Regions from separate parts of the Lysinibacillus sp. KU-BSD001 genome, predicted to be linked through region 3. Evidence: riboswitches for the same ligand, from Rfam matches in the RefSeq annotation. Region 3 holds a riboswitch; each other region holds the start of a gene.
The links. A riboswitch is a leader RNA that binds a small molecule or an ion and turns the genes downstream of it on or off. The one in region 3 is predicted to bind S-adenosylmethionine.

Region 1: linked by a shared signal. The riboswitch ahead of AAGS61_RS18120 (bifunctional homocysteine S-methyltransferase/methylenetetrahydrofolate reductase) and the one ahead of metK (methionine adenosyltransferase) in region 3 are both predicted to bind S-adenosylmethionine.
Region 2: linked by a shared signal. The riboswitch ahead of AAGS61_RS14520 (methionine ABC transporter ATP-binding protein) and the one ahead of metK (methionine adenosyltransferase) in region 3 are both predicted to bind S-adenosylmethionine.

The regions. Positions count from the first base shown of each region.
Region 1 covers NZ_JBDQZI010000016.1:38,538-44,289, reverse strand. Annotated here, with positions in the region: gene metH (methionine synthase) at 1-1,480, opposite strand, end outside; gene AAGS61_RS18120 (bifunctional homocysteine S-methyltransferase/methylenetetrahydrofolate reductase) at 1,473-3,317, opposite strand; SAM riboswitch class I at 3,421-3,519, opposite strand; gene hemG (protoporphyrinogen oxidase) at 3,617-4,999, opposite strand; gene AAGS61_RS18110 (protoglobin domain-containing protein) at 5,119-5,752, opposite strand, start outside.
Region 2 covers NZ_JBDQZI010000010.1:76,365-82,116, reverse strand. Annotated here, with positions in the region: gene AAGS61_RS14545 (acyl-CoA dehydrogenase family protein) at 1-1,228, shown strand, start outside; gene AAGS61_RS14540 (arsenate reductase family protein) at 1,443-1,799, shown strand; gene gcvH (glycine cleavage system protein GcvH) at 1,877-2,257, shown strand; gene AAGS61_RS14530 (hypothetical protein) at 2,322-2,645, shown strand; gene AAGS61_RS14525 (thioredoxin family protein) at 2,655-2,960, shown strand; SAM riboswitch class I at 3,017-3,120, shown strand; gene AAGS61_RS14520 (methionine ABC transporter ATP-binding protein) at 3,204-4,229, shown strand; gene AAGS61_RS14515 (methionine ABC transporter permease) at 4,222-4,890, shown strand; gene AAGS61_RS14510 (MetQ/NlpA family ABC transporter substrate-binding protein) at 4,956-5,752, shown strand, end outside.
Region 3 covers NZ_JBDQZI010000003.1:14,270-20,021, forward strand. Annotated here, with positions in the region: gene AAGS61_RS05375 (NUDIX domain-containing protein) at 1-29, shown strand, start outside; gene AAGS61_RS05380 (alpha/beta hydrolase family protein) at 13-801, shown strand; gene pckA (phosphoenolpyruvate carboxykinase (ATP)) at 930-2,516, opposite strand; SAM riboswitch class I at 2,717-2,835, shown strand; gene metK (methionine adenosyltransferase) at 3,073-4,269, shown strand; gene AAGS61_RS05395 (hypothetical protein) at 4,607-5,752, shown strand, end outside.

The DNA of each region.
Region 1 (5,752 bases), on a different contig from region 3:
CTGGTGAAATGCCCCACTTTTGTGTCAATAAATCATGTGAACGTTTCGCTACCTCTAACTTTTTCTCCCGTGTTACGGCCATACCGATCTCATCAATTGTACCGACAACGACCGAAGCCCCGTACTTTTTAACAAGTGGCATCACGGCATCAAAACGTTCTTCGCCATCTTCTAAGTTAATCGAGTTAATAATCGCTTTCCCTTGGCAGAATTTGAGCGCCTCTTCCATGACTTTTTCATCTGTTGAGTCAATCACGATCGGTACTTTTACCTTTTTGACAACTTCCGGCATGAAGTTTTTCATATCCTCTGCTTCATCACGGTCTGGGTTCGCTAAACAAATATCGACTACATGTGCTCCGTTTTTCACTTGTGCACGGGCAATTTCTGCTGCTTCCTCGAATTTGCCATCAATGATTAATTGCTTAAATTTACGTGAGCCAATTACGTTTGTACGTTCCCCAATAAATAACGGGCGCATCGAATCATCATATTGTAATGGCTCAATGCCTGAGACAGCATGACCATGCGTCTTTTCAGGTAGCTGACGCGGGACATACCCTTCGACTGCCTCGCGAATCGCAGCAATATGTGCTGGTGTCGTACCACAGCAACCACCTACAATATTGAGCCAGCCTTTTTCCGCAAAGCCGCGTAGCTTTTTCGATAACGAATCTGGCGTTTCATGATAGCACCCTTCCTCGTCTGGAAGCCCTGCATTCGGATAACAGCTGACATAACTTGTCGCTAAATCTGATAAGGAACGAATATGATCCGTCATAAATTCTGGACCTGTCGCACAGTTTAAACCAACTGATAATGGCTTAATATGCTCAATCGAAATGTAAAACGCCTCAATCGACTGACCCGCAAGCGTTGTCCCCATTGGCTCAATCGTGCCAGAAATCATCACGGGTAGCTCGACACCAAGCTCATCAAACGCGCGCTGCATCGCAATCGTTGCCGCTTTTACGTTCAACATATCCTGACTCGTCTCCAGTAAAATTAAATCAGATCCTGCTTGGACAAGTGCTCGCGCCTGCTGATAAAAGTTTTCTTCTAGCTCTTCAAATGTAATCCCGCCTGTAACCGATAAGGTTTTCGTCGTTGGTCCCATTGCCCCCGCCACAAAACGTGGCCACTCTGGTGTGGAAAACTCCGCTACCGCTTCCTTCGCTAATTCGACCGCACGTGTATTAATTTCATCCGCTTTATCGCCTAAATCATATTCATTTAATACAAGTGGTGTCGCACCAAATGTATTTGTACAAATAATATCTGAACCGGCTTCTAAATAAGCACGGTGAATCTTTTTTAACACATCCGGACGTGTAATGACTAAGTTTTCATTACAGCCATCTAATTCTTCGCCGCCAAAATCTTCCGGTGTTAAGTTTTCATTTTGTAGCATCGTCCCCATCGCACCATCAATAATGAGGATTCGCTTTTCTAGTTGTTCATAAATCGGGTGGTTACGCATTTACTTGTACTCCTTCTCTTTTTGCATCTAGCTCTTTGACATAATCCAACAATTGAAGTGTCATATCGTATCGTAAAAATGGTGTAATTAAATAAATACCATTGAAATATTGACATGCTGTATCTAATAGTTCTTTTGCGATGGCTACACCTTCTGCCGTCGCCTTTTCTTTATCTTCACCGCACGCTTCCATACGCGCTAGAACGTCGTCTGATAACTTAATGCCCGGCACTTCATGATGTAAAAATTCTGCACTTCTAAAGCTTGTCACTGGCATAATGCCAATATAAATGGGTGCCTCTAAATGCTTCGTCGCCTCATAAGTTTCAATTATTTTTTCCTTTGAATACACGGGTTGCGAAATAAAGTAATCACAGCCATGCTCCAGCTTTTTCTCCAAGCGGTCTACAGCACGTGCTACGACACGCACATTCGGATTAAAGGCACCCGCAACCGAGAAGTTGGCTTTTTTACGAAGTGGCTTCCCTGAAAATGAAATCCCTTCATTTAACTGTTTAATGAGTGACATTAGCTCCATCGATGACACATCATATACACTTGTTGCTCCTGGGAAATCCCCTACCTTTGTCGGGTCGCCCGTAATGACTAAAAGATCATGTAGCTGCAGTGCATCAAGCCCCATTAAATGCGACTGTAAGCCAATTAAGTTACGATCACGGCACGTTAAATGCGGAAGAACACGTACCCCTTCATTTTGCAAAATAGCCGACATCGCGATGTTACTAATACGGGGTGAAGCGAGTGAGTTATCCGCCATCATAATAACATCTGCTCCGTTTTCATAAAGCGCTTTTGCCCCTTTCATAAACCCTTCGATTTCAAGGTGACGTGGTGTATCTAGCTCTACAATCACAGAACGTTCACGTTTTGCTTTCATATGAAGCGGTTCATACTGACGTGGCTCTGGTGAACGAACAAATTCAACTGTCCCAGGCTTTTTCGCTTTTTCTGTAATTGGCTGGCTATTGGCTAAACGTTTTTTCGTTGCCTCGATATGCTTTGGCGTTGTGCCACAACAACCACCGATTAAACGTACCCCTTGCTTCACTAGCTCTTCTGCTGCCCGTGCGAAATAATCGGCCTCTGATTCATACACGACACGGCCATCTTCAACATCTAGTAGCGAGGCATTTGGATAAGCAGACAAATAAGCTCTTTCCGGTAAATTCACCTTTTCAAATGCTTGAATCGTATGGAATGGTCCTAAGCGACAATTACTACCAACAATATCTGCGCCTAGTGCTTCAAGCTGACTCAGTGCATCCCCAAGTGCAATGCCCCCCTGTAAAATACCTGGTTCATGCATCGATACTTGGGCAATAATCGGCAAATCTGTTAATGCACGAACTGTCTGCACAACGGCTTGGATTTCTTCATAATCATAAAATGTCTCTAGTAAAATGCCATCGATCCCACCAGCGAGTAACACCTTGGCCTGCTCTTCAATGGCCGTCACAATTTCGGCTAACGTCGCATCACTTTTACGAATGCCACGAATACCACCAATTGTTCCGAGTACAAAGACGGCTTTACCTTCAGCTGCTTTTTTAGCGATTGCCACCGCTGCTTCATTAAACTCTTGCACACGACCTTCATAGCCATAACGTGCTAATTTAATGGCATTAGCGCCGTACGTATTCGTTTGAATAATATCTGCGCCTGCTTCAATGTATTGCTCATGAATTTTCTCTACTATTTCTGGTCTTGTGACATTCATTTCCTCATGGCAATAATCTAACCCATATGAATAAAGCAGTGTCCCAATCGCACCATCTGCCGTTAATACACGCGTCTGTAAAGCTTCAAGTAACCCCATCTATGCCCCTCTTTTCTCTATACTGAATTGCACAATTTTTCAGTTATTTTTCCATAAAATAAAAAGCCTTCTTTGTATAAGAAGGCTATAAAATCGTCATTCCTTCTCATCTTTACGGCATTTGCCGACTGGATTTAGCACCTGACTACTGTTGGTTGCTGAAGCTTCACTGGGCCAGTCCCTCCGCTTCTCTCGATAAGAAAATATATGAATTTTGTCAATAATTAAAAGAATCATAACGTTATATGCAACGAACGTCAAGACGTTTTGCGATAGTAAACGTTTTCATGCATTATTTCTTATAGAATCGCGACAATCTGCTCGGCTGTATGCTTCCCATTTTGAATGCACGCACCAATCCCCACACCAAAATAAGAACAACCCGCAAGTAGTACATTTGGGTAGCGCTGCGCTAAATCTGACACGACAACCGATAAGGCGTCATGATGTGCTAAGTCATAGCGTGGCATTTGATCGATCCACTTTGTTACCTTGACAACAGTTGGCTCATCCTGAATACCGAGACTAAGTGCAATATCCTTCCGTGCTACCGCTACAAGTTCCTCATCGGTCATTGCTGCGAGTTCTGCATAGCGTGGATTTACATTTTTATAAAATAGGCGTACGAGCAAATTCCCGTCAGCCGATGTATGCTTCCATTTACGGCTCGTCCAAGTAGAAGCATCACATACTAAATCGCTATTATGTGAGACGATAAAGCCTGTTCCGTCCGCTGGTAATACGCTATCTGGTACATCAAAACCGACATACAGTGTAATGGCCGAAGCGGTTGTGAATTTATTTAAGCTCACTTGCAACCCTTCATCCTTCAGCACTTCACGTACCGTTTCGTTCGGCACAGCTAATACCACAATATCGGCTACAATCGTTTCGTCTCCTACGACCATTTCATATTGATCGCCCATTTTTGTTACGCTATGCACTTCTGCCTTTTTCATAAATGTTACGTCAGGTAAACTTTCTTCTAACCGATCGATGATGGCCGATAGCCCATTGCGGAATGAAATGAATTTTTTATTGGCCGCCTTTTCAAACTGCTCACGGTTTGCTTCAAAGCCTTTCATAATACTGCCGTACTCATTTTTATAGTCGACTAAATACGGTAATGTCGAAGCAAGGGAAAGTTGATATAAGTCCCCTGAATACACACCGGCAAGTACAGGAGCAATTTGCTTCCGTACAATTTCCTCTCCTAAGAAGTGTTCAAGAAACGCCCCAATCGAGCTTTCCTTCGTAAACGTTGTATTTGGCATCGTTGCATCTTGTAACACACGCTGCTTCGCTTCATCCGAAATCAACGTACTTGCTTGTAAGGACTCGATACTCATTGGAATGCCGAACGTAGAACCTGCAGGAATTGCGTGCAGTTCATTATTTGTATGAATATAGGAAATGCCTGTCTCATTGTAGACAAGCTCTGATTCAAACCCTAACTCACGAACCAACTCCAACACACCTGGATGACGCGCAACAATCGAATCGGCGCCTGTTTCCATAATGAAGCCGTCCTCGTGCGTAGAATGAATTTTACCACCTAAGTATTCATTGCGCTCAATCAAAACTAACTTCGCTTCTATGTTCTTTTCTTTCATTTGGCGTTTCACATAATGCATCGTGCATAACCCTGTAATGCCGCCTCCAACAACTACTATCGTCTTCATATTGACCTCTCCTATACGGTAGAAATATCCTACATACAGTATAAACCTTTTTAAGAGCAAATAACGGCGCTTTGTATTACAAAATAAAGAAAAGTATTCCCCAAATAGCGGAGAATACTTTATTCGTTCAATTCTTGTGAAATACAAACTAGTTTATCTGCCGAGTTCGTAACTGCATCAAAAGCAATTGAAAGTTGACTAATGACACTGCAAAGGTCTTGAATTTTTCGCTCAATTAAACCATTTTGGGTTTTCGTTTCACTCATGGAACATAAAATATGCGCAAATTTTTGCTCTGTTTGTCGCATGTCTTCTTCACCAAATTGAACGTCTTGCTGAATTCGTGCTAGAGAACGCTCCAATTTTTCCGTCCGTTCATTTGTATCGTTCAATAAATTCCCTACTGTATCAATAGAAGATTTCGTTTGCTCTGCCAGTTTTCGCACTTCATTGGCCACGACAGCAAATCCTTTGCCAGCCTCGCCTGCACGCGCCGCTTCAATCGAGGCATTCAGCGCTAACAGATTCGTCTGATTAGCGATATTTGTAACAATCGCCATGATGTTTTCCATTTGCTTTGTCATATCCGTTAAACGATGCACATCACGTGCTACTTCATCGACAGAAGAAGCAATCGTCATCATATTCGCGGATTGAGCATGCATTTGGTCTTTCCCTTCAATGGCTTGCCGTTCTGTTGCACATGAAATTTCATTTGTGCGCTTTGCATAGGCTACGAGTTCTTCTGTTTGC
Region 2 (5,752 bases), on a different contig from region 3:
CGCAGGCTTTGCAGATGTATTCGTTGTGTACGCTAAAATCGATGGGGAAAAATTCACTGCCTTTATCGTAGAAAGAGCGTTCCCAGGCGTTTCTGTCGGCGCGGAAGAGAAGAAGATGGGCATTAAATCATCCTCTACTCGTACATTAATTTTAGAAGATGCACAAGTGCCGGTAGAAAATTTACTTGGTGAAGTCGGTCGTGGTCACGTCATTGCATTTAACATTTTAAACATCGGTCGTTATAAGCTTGGTATAGGTACTGTTGGTGGAGCGAAGCGTGCACTGGAGCTTGCTATTCAATATACGAACCAACGCCAACAATTCAAAACGCCAATTTCTAGCTTCAACTTAACGAAAGAAAAATTAGCGACAATGGCAGCACATTTATATGCGTCTGAGTCATTAAATTATCGTACAGTAGGGTACTTCGAAGATACGCTTAACCAACTATCAGAAGAAGAGCAAAAAAATGGTGTAGCCATTGCAGCAGCTGTCGCTGAGTATGCAATCGAATGTTCAATCGCCAAAGTGTTTGGCACTGAAACATTGGATTATATCGCGGACGAAGCAGTACAATTACACGGCGGTTATGGTTTCATGGCTGAATATGAAGTAGAACGTATTTACCGTGATTCACGTATAAATCGTATTTTCGAGGGGACAAATGAAATTAACCGCATGATCGTACCGGGTACATTTATGAAGAAAGCGTTAAAAGGTGAGTTACCGCTTCTTCAAGTAGCGCAAAACCTACAAAGTGAACTGCTCATGATGATGCCAGAAGAGCTTGAAGATGCGCCGTTAGCACAAGAAAAATATCTTGTGAAGAACGCGAAGAAAATCGCAATTCTTGCAGCAGGTACAGCAGCGCAGGCGTTCGGTGCAAAATTAGATCAAGAGCAAGAGCTACTTGTAAACATTGCAAACATTGCGAACCAGTTATACGCGATGGAATCAGCAGTTATACGTACGCAAAAGGCAATTGAACGCGAAGGTGTAGAAAAAGCAGCGCAAAAAATCCTTTACACACAAATCTTCTGTCAAGAAGCGTTTGCCATTATTGAAGCAGAAGCAAAAGATACATTACTTGCTTCAGTAGAAGGCGACAATGGTCGTATGATGTTGTCAGCTCTTCGTAAATTAACACGCAATAGCCCTTACAACTTAATTCCGAAAAAACGCGAAGCAGCAGCAAAACTGATTGAAGCTGAAAAGTACGTAGTGTAAGGTATAAAATCCGGATGCTAAAAACATCCGGATTTTTATTGATTTGAACAGTTTACAATTCGTTTTGTCGCTCTTTGCTACATATGAATATGATAATAGAGCGGGGGACGCTTCATTTACTGGAGCGAGGCATGTCGTTTAGTTCTTTTTTTAGCATTCGGCTAGGAAATCTTATACAATAGAAGAGAAGATAACAATAAAAGGAGCTACATACATGCCATTAAAATTTATTCAATATCCAAAATGTACGACATGTAAAAAGGCACAAAAATGGCTAGAAGAAAACAATGTCGCTTACGAATCTATACACATTGTTGAACAAACGCCAACACAGCAACAATTAACAGAACTCTATAAGAAAAGTGGCCTTCCACTAAAGAAGTTTTTCAATACTTCAGGGAACAAGTATAAAGAACTAGGCTTAAAGGATAAATTAGCAAATATGTCCGAAGAAGAGCAATTAGCTTTGCTTGCATCTGATGGGATGTTAATTAAACGTCCAGTTGTGACAGATGGTGAAAAAGTTACGCTTGGTTTCAAGGAGTCTGACTTCTCAGAAACGTGGAAATAGGCTGATTACAACCTTGTTTTTACTACTGAAATATGTCAAACTGAAAGAGATTTATACATTTTGTTGGAGGGATTTTCATGAGTATTCCTAAAGATTTACGCTACACAAAAGAACACGAATGGGTAAAAATCGAAGGCAATAAAGTACGCGTTGGTATTACGGATTTTGCACAAAACGAACTTGGTGATATTGTATTCGTTGAGCTACCAGAAGTAGGCGATACAGTAACAATTAACGAACCGTTCGGTAGTGTAGAGTCAGTAAAAACAGTTTCTGAATTATATTCACCAGTATCTGGTACAGTAGTAGAAGCAAACGACGAATTATCAGATAACCCAGAATTCGTTAATGAATCTCCATACGAAAATGCTTGGATGATTGTGGTTGAACTTTCAAATGAAGCAGAAGTGGAAGAATTATTAACTGCAGAAGCATACGAAGAGTTTATTTCTGAATAATACAAAGAAGCGCCTGAATCTAGTATGGATTTTGGCGTTTTTTTCGACGTAGGGGGAGAATTGAATGATTGAAAAGTGTATAATCGTAGAGGGTCGCTCTGATAAATTAAAAATCACACCCCTTCTTGCTGAGCAAGTATTGATTTTGTGTACAAATGGCACAATCGACGAAGAAGCATTAATCGATTTACTTGAACCATACGAAGATATTGAGCTATTTACCTTTTTTGATCGCGATAAATCAGGGGATTATTTAAGAAAAATTATGCGCCGAACATATAGCGAGGCTGTGCAACTTGAATTACCTGTGCCATTTAATGGTGTAGCCGAGGCACCAAGTAGTGTCGTGCGTGATATTTTACAAGCGGCTAAATTCAAAGTGAAATAGGATGAGCAGATGGAAGACTGGACAAAAGAACAGTGGCAGCAAATCATAAACGAAAAAGAGATGGCCGCTTTTTATTTATATACACCGATGTGCGGTACATGTGCTGTTGCATCTAAAATGTTAAATGTGGTGGAAGAGTTACTGCCCACATTACCCCTTGGTAAAGCAAATTTAAATTATATGGAAGACCTAGCATATGACTATGAAATTGAAAGTGTGCCGTGTTTAGTAATCGTTAAAAACGGTAAAATTGTCCAAAAAGTGTACGCATTTCAATCCGTACTAAATTTGTATGAAATGTTAAAAAACAATTGACGGACAATTAATAGTCATGGTACATTTACATGCATAAAATAAATTTTATAACGTTACTCTTATAAAGAGCGGTGGAGGGAAGTGCCCTATGAAGCCCGGCAACCATCACAATTGTGAAAAGGTGCCAAGTCACTCAAAGTTTTGCTTTGAAAGATGAGAGAGCGGTTAACGTATAAATTGTGCGAAAACCTTTCTGCTTGTCTATATTAGTAGGAAGGTTTTTTCATGTAGAAGGAGTTTATTATGATTGAGTTAAGTAATATAACAAAGGTTTACAAGACCAAAAATGGTGAACTAAAAGCTGTTGACAATGTAAACTTAGCGATTGAGAAAGGCGAAATATACGGCATTATTGGCTATAGTGGTGCTGGTAAAAGTACGATGATTCGCCTGTTGAATGGTTTAGAAAAGCCAACAACAGGTTCGGTAGTGGTGAATGGTGAAGAAATTTCGGCGATTTCAGGCAATAAGCTACGTGCAGCGCGTCAAAAGATTAGCATGATTTTCCAACATTTTAATCTTCTATGGTCGCGTACAGTGGAAGAAAATATTGCGTTCCCATTAGAAATTGCAGGTGTACCAAAGGATGAGCGCGCAAAGCGTGTGGCAGAGTTAATCGATTTAGTTGGTCTTGCAGGGCGTGACAAAGCGTACCCTTCACAACTATCAGGTGGTCAAAAGCAACGTGTCGGCATTGCACGAGCGCTTGCCAACAATCCGGAAGTATTGCTTTGTGATGAGGCGACATCTGCACTTGACCCAGAAACAACGGATTCGATTTTAGAGCTGTTATTAGATATTAATAAGCGACTTGGTTTAACGATTGTATTGATTACACACGAAATGCATGTTATCCGCAAAATTTGTCATCGTGTCGCTGTCATGGAAGCTGGAAAGGTAGTAGAGGCTGGCGAAGTATTAAACGTCTTCCAAAACCCACAAGCCCCAATTACAAAAAAATTCGTTTCACAAGTGTCCGGTACAAATGAAACAAAAGAATCGATTGAGCAAATTTTAGCCAACTACCCTACAGGGAAGCTTGTGAAAGTGACATTTGTAGGACAAGCAACCGAACAGCCGGTCATTTCGCAAGTCATTAAAGAATACGGCGTCGATGTGAATATTGTACATGGTTCGATTTCACATACAACAAGTGGTCCATACGGGACATTGGTTGTGCATATTGATGGCACAGAAGAGCAAGTGCAACAAGCACTAAACATATTATCGCAGCATGAGATTCAGACGGAGGTGATTGAACATGCTTAGTCAATTATTTCCGAATGTAAAATGGGAAACGATGTATGAGGCAACATACCAAACGATTTACATGACAGCCATTTCAACAGTTATTACGCTTATTTTAGGGTTAGCCATTGGGGTTTTATTATTTTTAACGAGTCCGAATCAAATGTGGGCAAATAAAATCGTTCATTTTTTAACGGGGTCATTGGTGAATATTTTCCGTTCGATTCCGTTTATCGTCTTGATTATTTTATTAATTCCATTTACGAAGTTTTTAGTTGGCACAATTCGTGGCACGAACGCAGCGCTCCCTGCATTAATCATTGGGGCTGCACCATTTTACGCACGTATGGTATTAATTGCGTTACGTGAAATCGACAAAGGCGTTATTGAAGCAGCTCGTTCAATGGGGGCTAAAACATCCACGATTATTGTTAAAGTGCTTATTCCAGAAAGTTTACCAGCACTGATTTCAGGGATTACCGTAACAGCTGTTGCGCTTGTTGGTTACACAGCGATGGCAGGGATTATCGGAGCAGGCGGTTTAGGGAACTTGGCGTTTATCGAAGGGTTCCAGCGTAGTCGTGATGACGTAGTGTTGATGTCAACGATTATTATTTTAGTAATTGTATTTGTGATTCAATGGATTGGCGATGCGATTACAGCACGTACAGACAAGCGATAAGGTAGTATCGGCAACAGCCGTTTTTATAAAAAGACATATAAGATAAAGAAAAGGGGTTTCAACACATGAAAAAGTATTTATCATTATTAGCAGTACCATCATTAGCACTTGCATTAGGAGCTTGCGGTTCTGATGACGAAAAACCAACAAATGATACAGCAACAAATGATGCTGGGGAAACAGCAGAAGATACAAAAATTGTTGTTGGTGCTTCAAATGGTTTACATGAATTAATTTTAAAAGAAGCAGAGCCGATTTTAGAAGAAGAGGGTATCGATTTAGAGATTAAGCCATATCAAGACTATATTATGCCAAACCAAGATTTAGAGTCAGGTGATCTTGATGCGAACTATTTCCAACATATCCCTTATTTAGAGCTTGAAATCGCAGAAAAGGGCTATGATTTCGTAAATGCTGGTGGGATTCATATTGAGCCAATCGGTATCTACTCTCAAAAATATAAATCATTAGACGAGCTACCAGATGGAGCTACAATTATCATCTCAAACTCAGTATCTGACCAAGGTCGTATTCTTCAATTATTAGAAGCACAAGGATTAATCACATTAAAAGAGGATATCGACAAAACAGCTGCAACGATCGATGATATTGTAGACAATCCGAAAAAATTAGTAATTGATGCAAGCTCTGCACCTGAATTATTAGTAACATACTATGAAGAAGGTGAAGGAGATGCAGTAGTTATCAACTCTAACTTTGCAATCGATGCTGGGATCAATCCACTTGAAGATTCAATCGCAATCGAAGGTTCTGAGTCTCCATATGTAAACGTCATCGCAGTTCGTAGCGAAGACAAAGACAGTGAAGCAATTGCTCGCTTAGTAGAAGTACTACGTTCTGA
Region 3 (5,752 bases):
AAGTGAAAACACATGTGCGACAATGGTAAAATAGCATCCATGCGCAAATATCCATCTCCGAATCCTACTATTCGGCTAGATGAAATTACATACTGGTCTTGTGGGTTACGGGTCAAAGGATTACTAGCAAGACCGACCAATATAAAAAATCCAGAAGCCATGTTATATTTACGTGGCGGCTTACAAACAGTCGGAATGGTGCGACCTGCACGAATCGCTCAATTTGCGCAACAAGGTTTTATTGTATTTGCTCCTTATTACAGAGGAAATCGCGGTGGTGAGGGACGAGATGAGTTTGCTGGTAATGATCGATTTGATGCGGTGTATGGAGTAGATGTATTAAAGCAATTTGTTACGTGCAAGCAAGTGCATGTATACGGTTTTTCGCGTGGCGGCTTAATGGCAATGTGGACAGCAATTTTACGTGATGATATTGCCTCTGTTGTAACGTGGGCTGGTGTATCTGATGCCGCAGCAACCTATTGGGATCGTGTTGACATGCGTAGGGGACTTCGGCGAATTATTGGTGGTACACCAAATAAAGTACCTGAGCGTTATGAAGATCGAACGCCGCTTTATGATGTAGATCAAATTGATGCGCCAGTGTTAATCATTCATGGAACGAGTGATCAACATGTGGATATAGAGCATGCATATCAATTGGAATTTTGCTTGCAAGATGCTGGGAAGCTTGTAGAAACGTGGTATTCTTTCGGGTTAAAGCATCATTATCCACCTAAGCTAAATCGAGAAACTGTGCAAGCGCTTTGTCAATGGATGAAGAAAAAAGCAACTTCTTAGTGAGGTTGCTTTTTATTGCTTTCTGGCGCTATTTCTAAAATAAATAAAAAACGGCTATGCACAATTATTGCATAGCCGCATCTATGATATAAAGTTTAAAAAAACGTTATGTCACTCGTAATAAGAAATTAAGCTAATGGGCCGCCTTTTTTCACGATTGCTTCGTCAACATTTGTGAATTTTTTGAAGTTATTGCTAAATAACTCAGCAAGCTCAGCTGCTTTTTTATCGTATGCTGCTTTGTCAGCCCAAGCATCACGTGGGTTTAATACTTCTGTTGGAACGCCTTCAACAGCTACAGGGATGTTTAATCCGAATACGCCATCTTGAATTGTTTCCACATCGTTTAATTTACCTTCGATAGCAGCGCGAACCATTGCACGTGTGTAAGAAAGCTTCATACGAGAACCTACGCCGTACTCGCCACCAGTCCAGCCAGTGTTTACTAAGAATACTTGTGAACCGTGCTCGTCAATTTTCTTCCCTAGCTGATCAGCATACACTGTTGCTGGAAGTGGTAAGAATGGAGAACCGAAGCACGTAGAGAATACTGGTTCTGGCTCTGTTACGCCACGCTCTGTACCAGCTAATTTTGAAGTGAAACCACTTAAGAAGTGATACATTGCTTGCTCTTTTGTTAATTTAGAGATTGGAGGTAACACACCGAAAGCATCCGCAGTTAAGAATACGATTGTTTTTGGGTGACCTGCAACAGATGGTGTTACGATATTTTCAATGTAGTCGATTGGATACGCTACACGAGTGTTTTCAGTTAATGAGCCGTCATCGTAGTCACATACACGTGTTTCTGGATCAACTACTACGTTTTCTAAAACAGCACCGAATTTAATAGCGTTGTAAATTTCTGGCTCTTTTTCGGCAGAAAGGTTGATTGTTTTTGCATAACATCCGCCTTCGATGTTGAATACACCATTGTCAGACCAACCGTGCTCATCATCACCGATTAATTTGCGGTCAGCGTCAGCTGATAAAGTTGTTTTACCAGTACCAGATAAACCAAAGAATAATGCTACGTCGCCAGCTTCACCAACGTTTGCAGAACAGTGCATTGGGAAGATACCTTGCTCCGGTAATAAGTAGTTCATAATACCGAAGATGGATTTTTTCATTTCACCAGCATACTCCGTACCACCGATTAAAATGATTTTCTTTTCCATTGACGTAATGATGAAAGTCTCAGATTGTGTACCATCAACAGCAGGATCAGCTTTGAAAGATGGAGCTGAAACGATTGTGAAATCAGCTACATGAGCAGCTAATTCTTCAGCTGTTGGACGGATGAATAATTGATGACAGAAAAGATTATGCCAAGCATACTCGTTTACAACTTGAATTGATAGCTGAGAGTCTTTGTCAGCTCCTGCAAATCCTTTGAATACGAATAACTCGTCTTTCTCTTTTAAGTAGTTAACCACTTTTACGTATAGGTTGTCGAAAATTTCAGCTGAAATCGGTTGGTTTACTTTTCCCCAATCAATTTTATCCTTTGAACCTTCTTCTTCGACCATATACTTATCTTTAGGTGAACGACCTGTATATTTACCAGTTTCAGCACGTAATGCGCCGTCAACTGTTAATGTAGCTTCACCGCGTGAAGTTGCTTTTTCAACTAATTGTGGTACAGAAAGTTGTACTTGTACATTTGTCCCGCTTAATAAATCCTTCAGTTCGTTGTTGATTTCTACTGAATTCATCGATTAAATACCATCCTTTTTTATATAGTTCCCTTAGATAAGGGCAGTTTATTCTTAATTCAAAAATAGTATAACACATTGCTTTTAATAATCTATACTAATTCTTAATTTATTTTGTGAATTTTTTATAATTCCTAAAACGATTATAAAACGTTTGACATAATAAAACAAATTTCGTAATATGGGAAATTGAACGGATACTCTTATCCCGAGTTGGTGGAGGGTCAAGGCCCGATGAAGCCCGGCAACCTGCAATACGTATAAACGTAACGTGTTGGTGCCAACCTGATGCAAGGACATATTCCTTGAACGATAAGAGTGAAAGGTAACGAAAAGTTAATTCCTTTCGCTCGCTGAATGAGTGAAAGGGTTTTTTGTTTTTATAAGAAAAAATTCAGTATATGGAATTTTTTCATTATTATAATGCTTTTCTAAATCCTCGTGTAAAAGTTAGCAACGGGCTTGAGTTTCAATCCGTACGGGTAGACTTACATGGGTAATGAGTACCGTATCAATATTGCGTCTTTGCGCAGGGCAATTATTAGGAGGAAAACAAATGACAAACCGTCGACTGTTTACATCAGAAAGTGTAACAGAAGGGCATCCAGATAAAATCTGTGACCAAATTTCAGATGCTATCTTAGATGCGATTTTAGCCGCAGATCCTAATGCACGTGTAGCGTGTGAAACGACTGTCACAACAGGACTTGTATTAGTATCTGGTGAGATTACAACTTCAACGTATGTTGATATTAAAGGCATTGTGCGTGATACAGTAGCAGAAATTGGCTACACACGTGGTAAGTACGGCTTCGACGCTGAAAATTTAGCTGTATTAGTTGCAATTGGTGAACAATCACCTGACATTGCACAAGGTGTGGACCAAGCACTTGAAGCACGTGAAGGCTCAATGTCTGACGAAGAACTTGAAGCAATTGGTGCTGGTGACCAAGGTTTAATGTTTGGTTATGCATGCAATGAAACACCAGAGCTTATGCCGCTGCCAATTAGCTTAGCGCATAAATTAGCACGTCGCTTAACAGAAGTACGTAAATCTGGAGAGCTATCATATCTTCGTCCAGATGGTAAAACACAAGTAACTATAGAATATGATGAAAACAATACGCCTGTACGTGTGGATACAATTGTATTATCTACACAACACGATGAAGATATAACATTAGAGCAAATCCAAAAAGATGTAAAAGAACTTGTGATTCATGCAGTTGTACCGGCGGAGTTAATTGATGACAATACAAAATACTTCATCAACCCAACTGGTCGTTTCGTAATTGGCGGACCAAAAGGAGATGCTGGTTTAACAGGCCGTAAAATTATCGTGGATACATACGGTGGTTATGCTCGTCATGGTGGCGGTGCATTCTCTGGTAAGGATGCAACAAAAGTTGACCGTTCAGCAGCATATGCAGCGCGTTATGTAGCGAAAAATATTGTAGCAGCTGGTTTAGCAGATCGTGCAGAAGTACAACTTGCATACGCAATTGGCGTAGCGCGTCCAGTATCAATCGCAGTTGACACATTTGGCACAGGGAAAGTAGAAGAAAGTAAAATGGTAGAATGGGTACGCGAATTATTTGATTTACGCCCAGCAGGCATTATTCAAATGCTTGATTTACGTCGTCCAATCTACAAGCAAACAGCGGCATATGGTCATTTCGGTCGTACAGATTTAGATGTACCATGGGAAAAAACAGACAAAGCCGAGCTGTTACGCGAAAAAGCAGGATTATAAACCATACCATTTCTTTGCAGGGAATAAGGTAAAAGCCGTCACAAATGTGGCGGCTTGTTTTTAATTTAAAGTGAAAAAGTTAGAGGTATTTATTATACAAATATTAAAATATGGTATAAGTTCTATTTAGTGGAGTGGTTGATAAAAGGGCCTTTCTCTATAAAGGCTCTTTCTAAGGAGTAGATGCTAAATTAGAAAATTTTCTATTTATATAAACAGATGCGGTAATTTGTCATTGCTATTATAAAATAACTAATAGTGTAAAAAATAAACAGGGTAAGGTTGGTAATGAACTAAGCTCTCCTTTATAATAGAGAGCATAGAAGGAGAGGAAATTATGAATATAAAAAAAATCGGCTTAATACTAGCGACAGCAATTGTTTTAGTAGCTGCGATCATCTATGGTGGTACATATGGAACGGTTCAGCAAATCGAAATCGATAATACAGCCATTCAATTAGAAATTGACGGTTTTAAATTAAAAGAAGTGACAGTTTCTCAGGAAGAAAAAATTCATTCATCTGATCACACTTCTATCTATAAAGTAAGACAAGGTATTTTTCTAGCAGGGACATTAAAAATTGTCGAGAAAGTCATAGATAATGGCGATAAGGTCTTGTTTTTTGAGTTTATCAATGCGAGTGGCAAGCAAATGGATTTACCAGTTACTTTAACGGTTAAAGGAACAGATCGCTATGATAAGTTCGATATGATGGCAAAGGCGTATGTATCCACAGATGAAGCTTATTGGGGAGATGTGACGACCAATGTGAAAGGAATTTATAATGTATATACAGCAAATGATTTAACGAAATCAATGCTACTTTCCCATAACTATGTATCTAAAAAAGTTACTGAAGAAAATGATACTGGAAATGTTTCAAAAGTACGACAGTTAATAGAAGAAAATCAGTTTGGAGAAGTCGAGCAATTAGACGGAGCATTAGTCATTCCTTTCTCAATGAAGACAACGGCTAAAAACGATATTTCGGAAAGTTGGATGATGATTTCAGCAGAGCCGCTTTTTGAAAATGAAAGTAATGCAACAGCATATAAAGAACAATCGAATGCAGAGCAGCACAGCTCCATAAAATGGTTAACAATAAATGGTGCGATGTCAAAATTACATAAGGATACTGAGCCAGCTTTGGAAAATGTATACGGCAGAAACGTATTCAATATGGCGAATGATGCGATTTTAGAGCGCTATCAAGAAACAGAAGAACGCTTCTACTACAATCTGTTAGTTGTTTTAGTGAATAAGCTAGTAGAGTATAAAGAATCGGGTAAGCAAGATGCATTTGTCACAGAGTATACAAGCGGTCTTTTAAAGGAACAGTATAATATACAAGCACCTTATATTAATGCGCAAGAAAATGAAGTGATACATCAATTTTTATACGATACACAAGTTGTATTACAAGATGAGGCATTAAGTAGTGCCATGCTTGACTATGCGGATTTTTTAGTTGCGCAGAGAGCT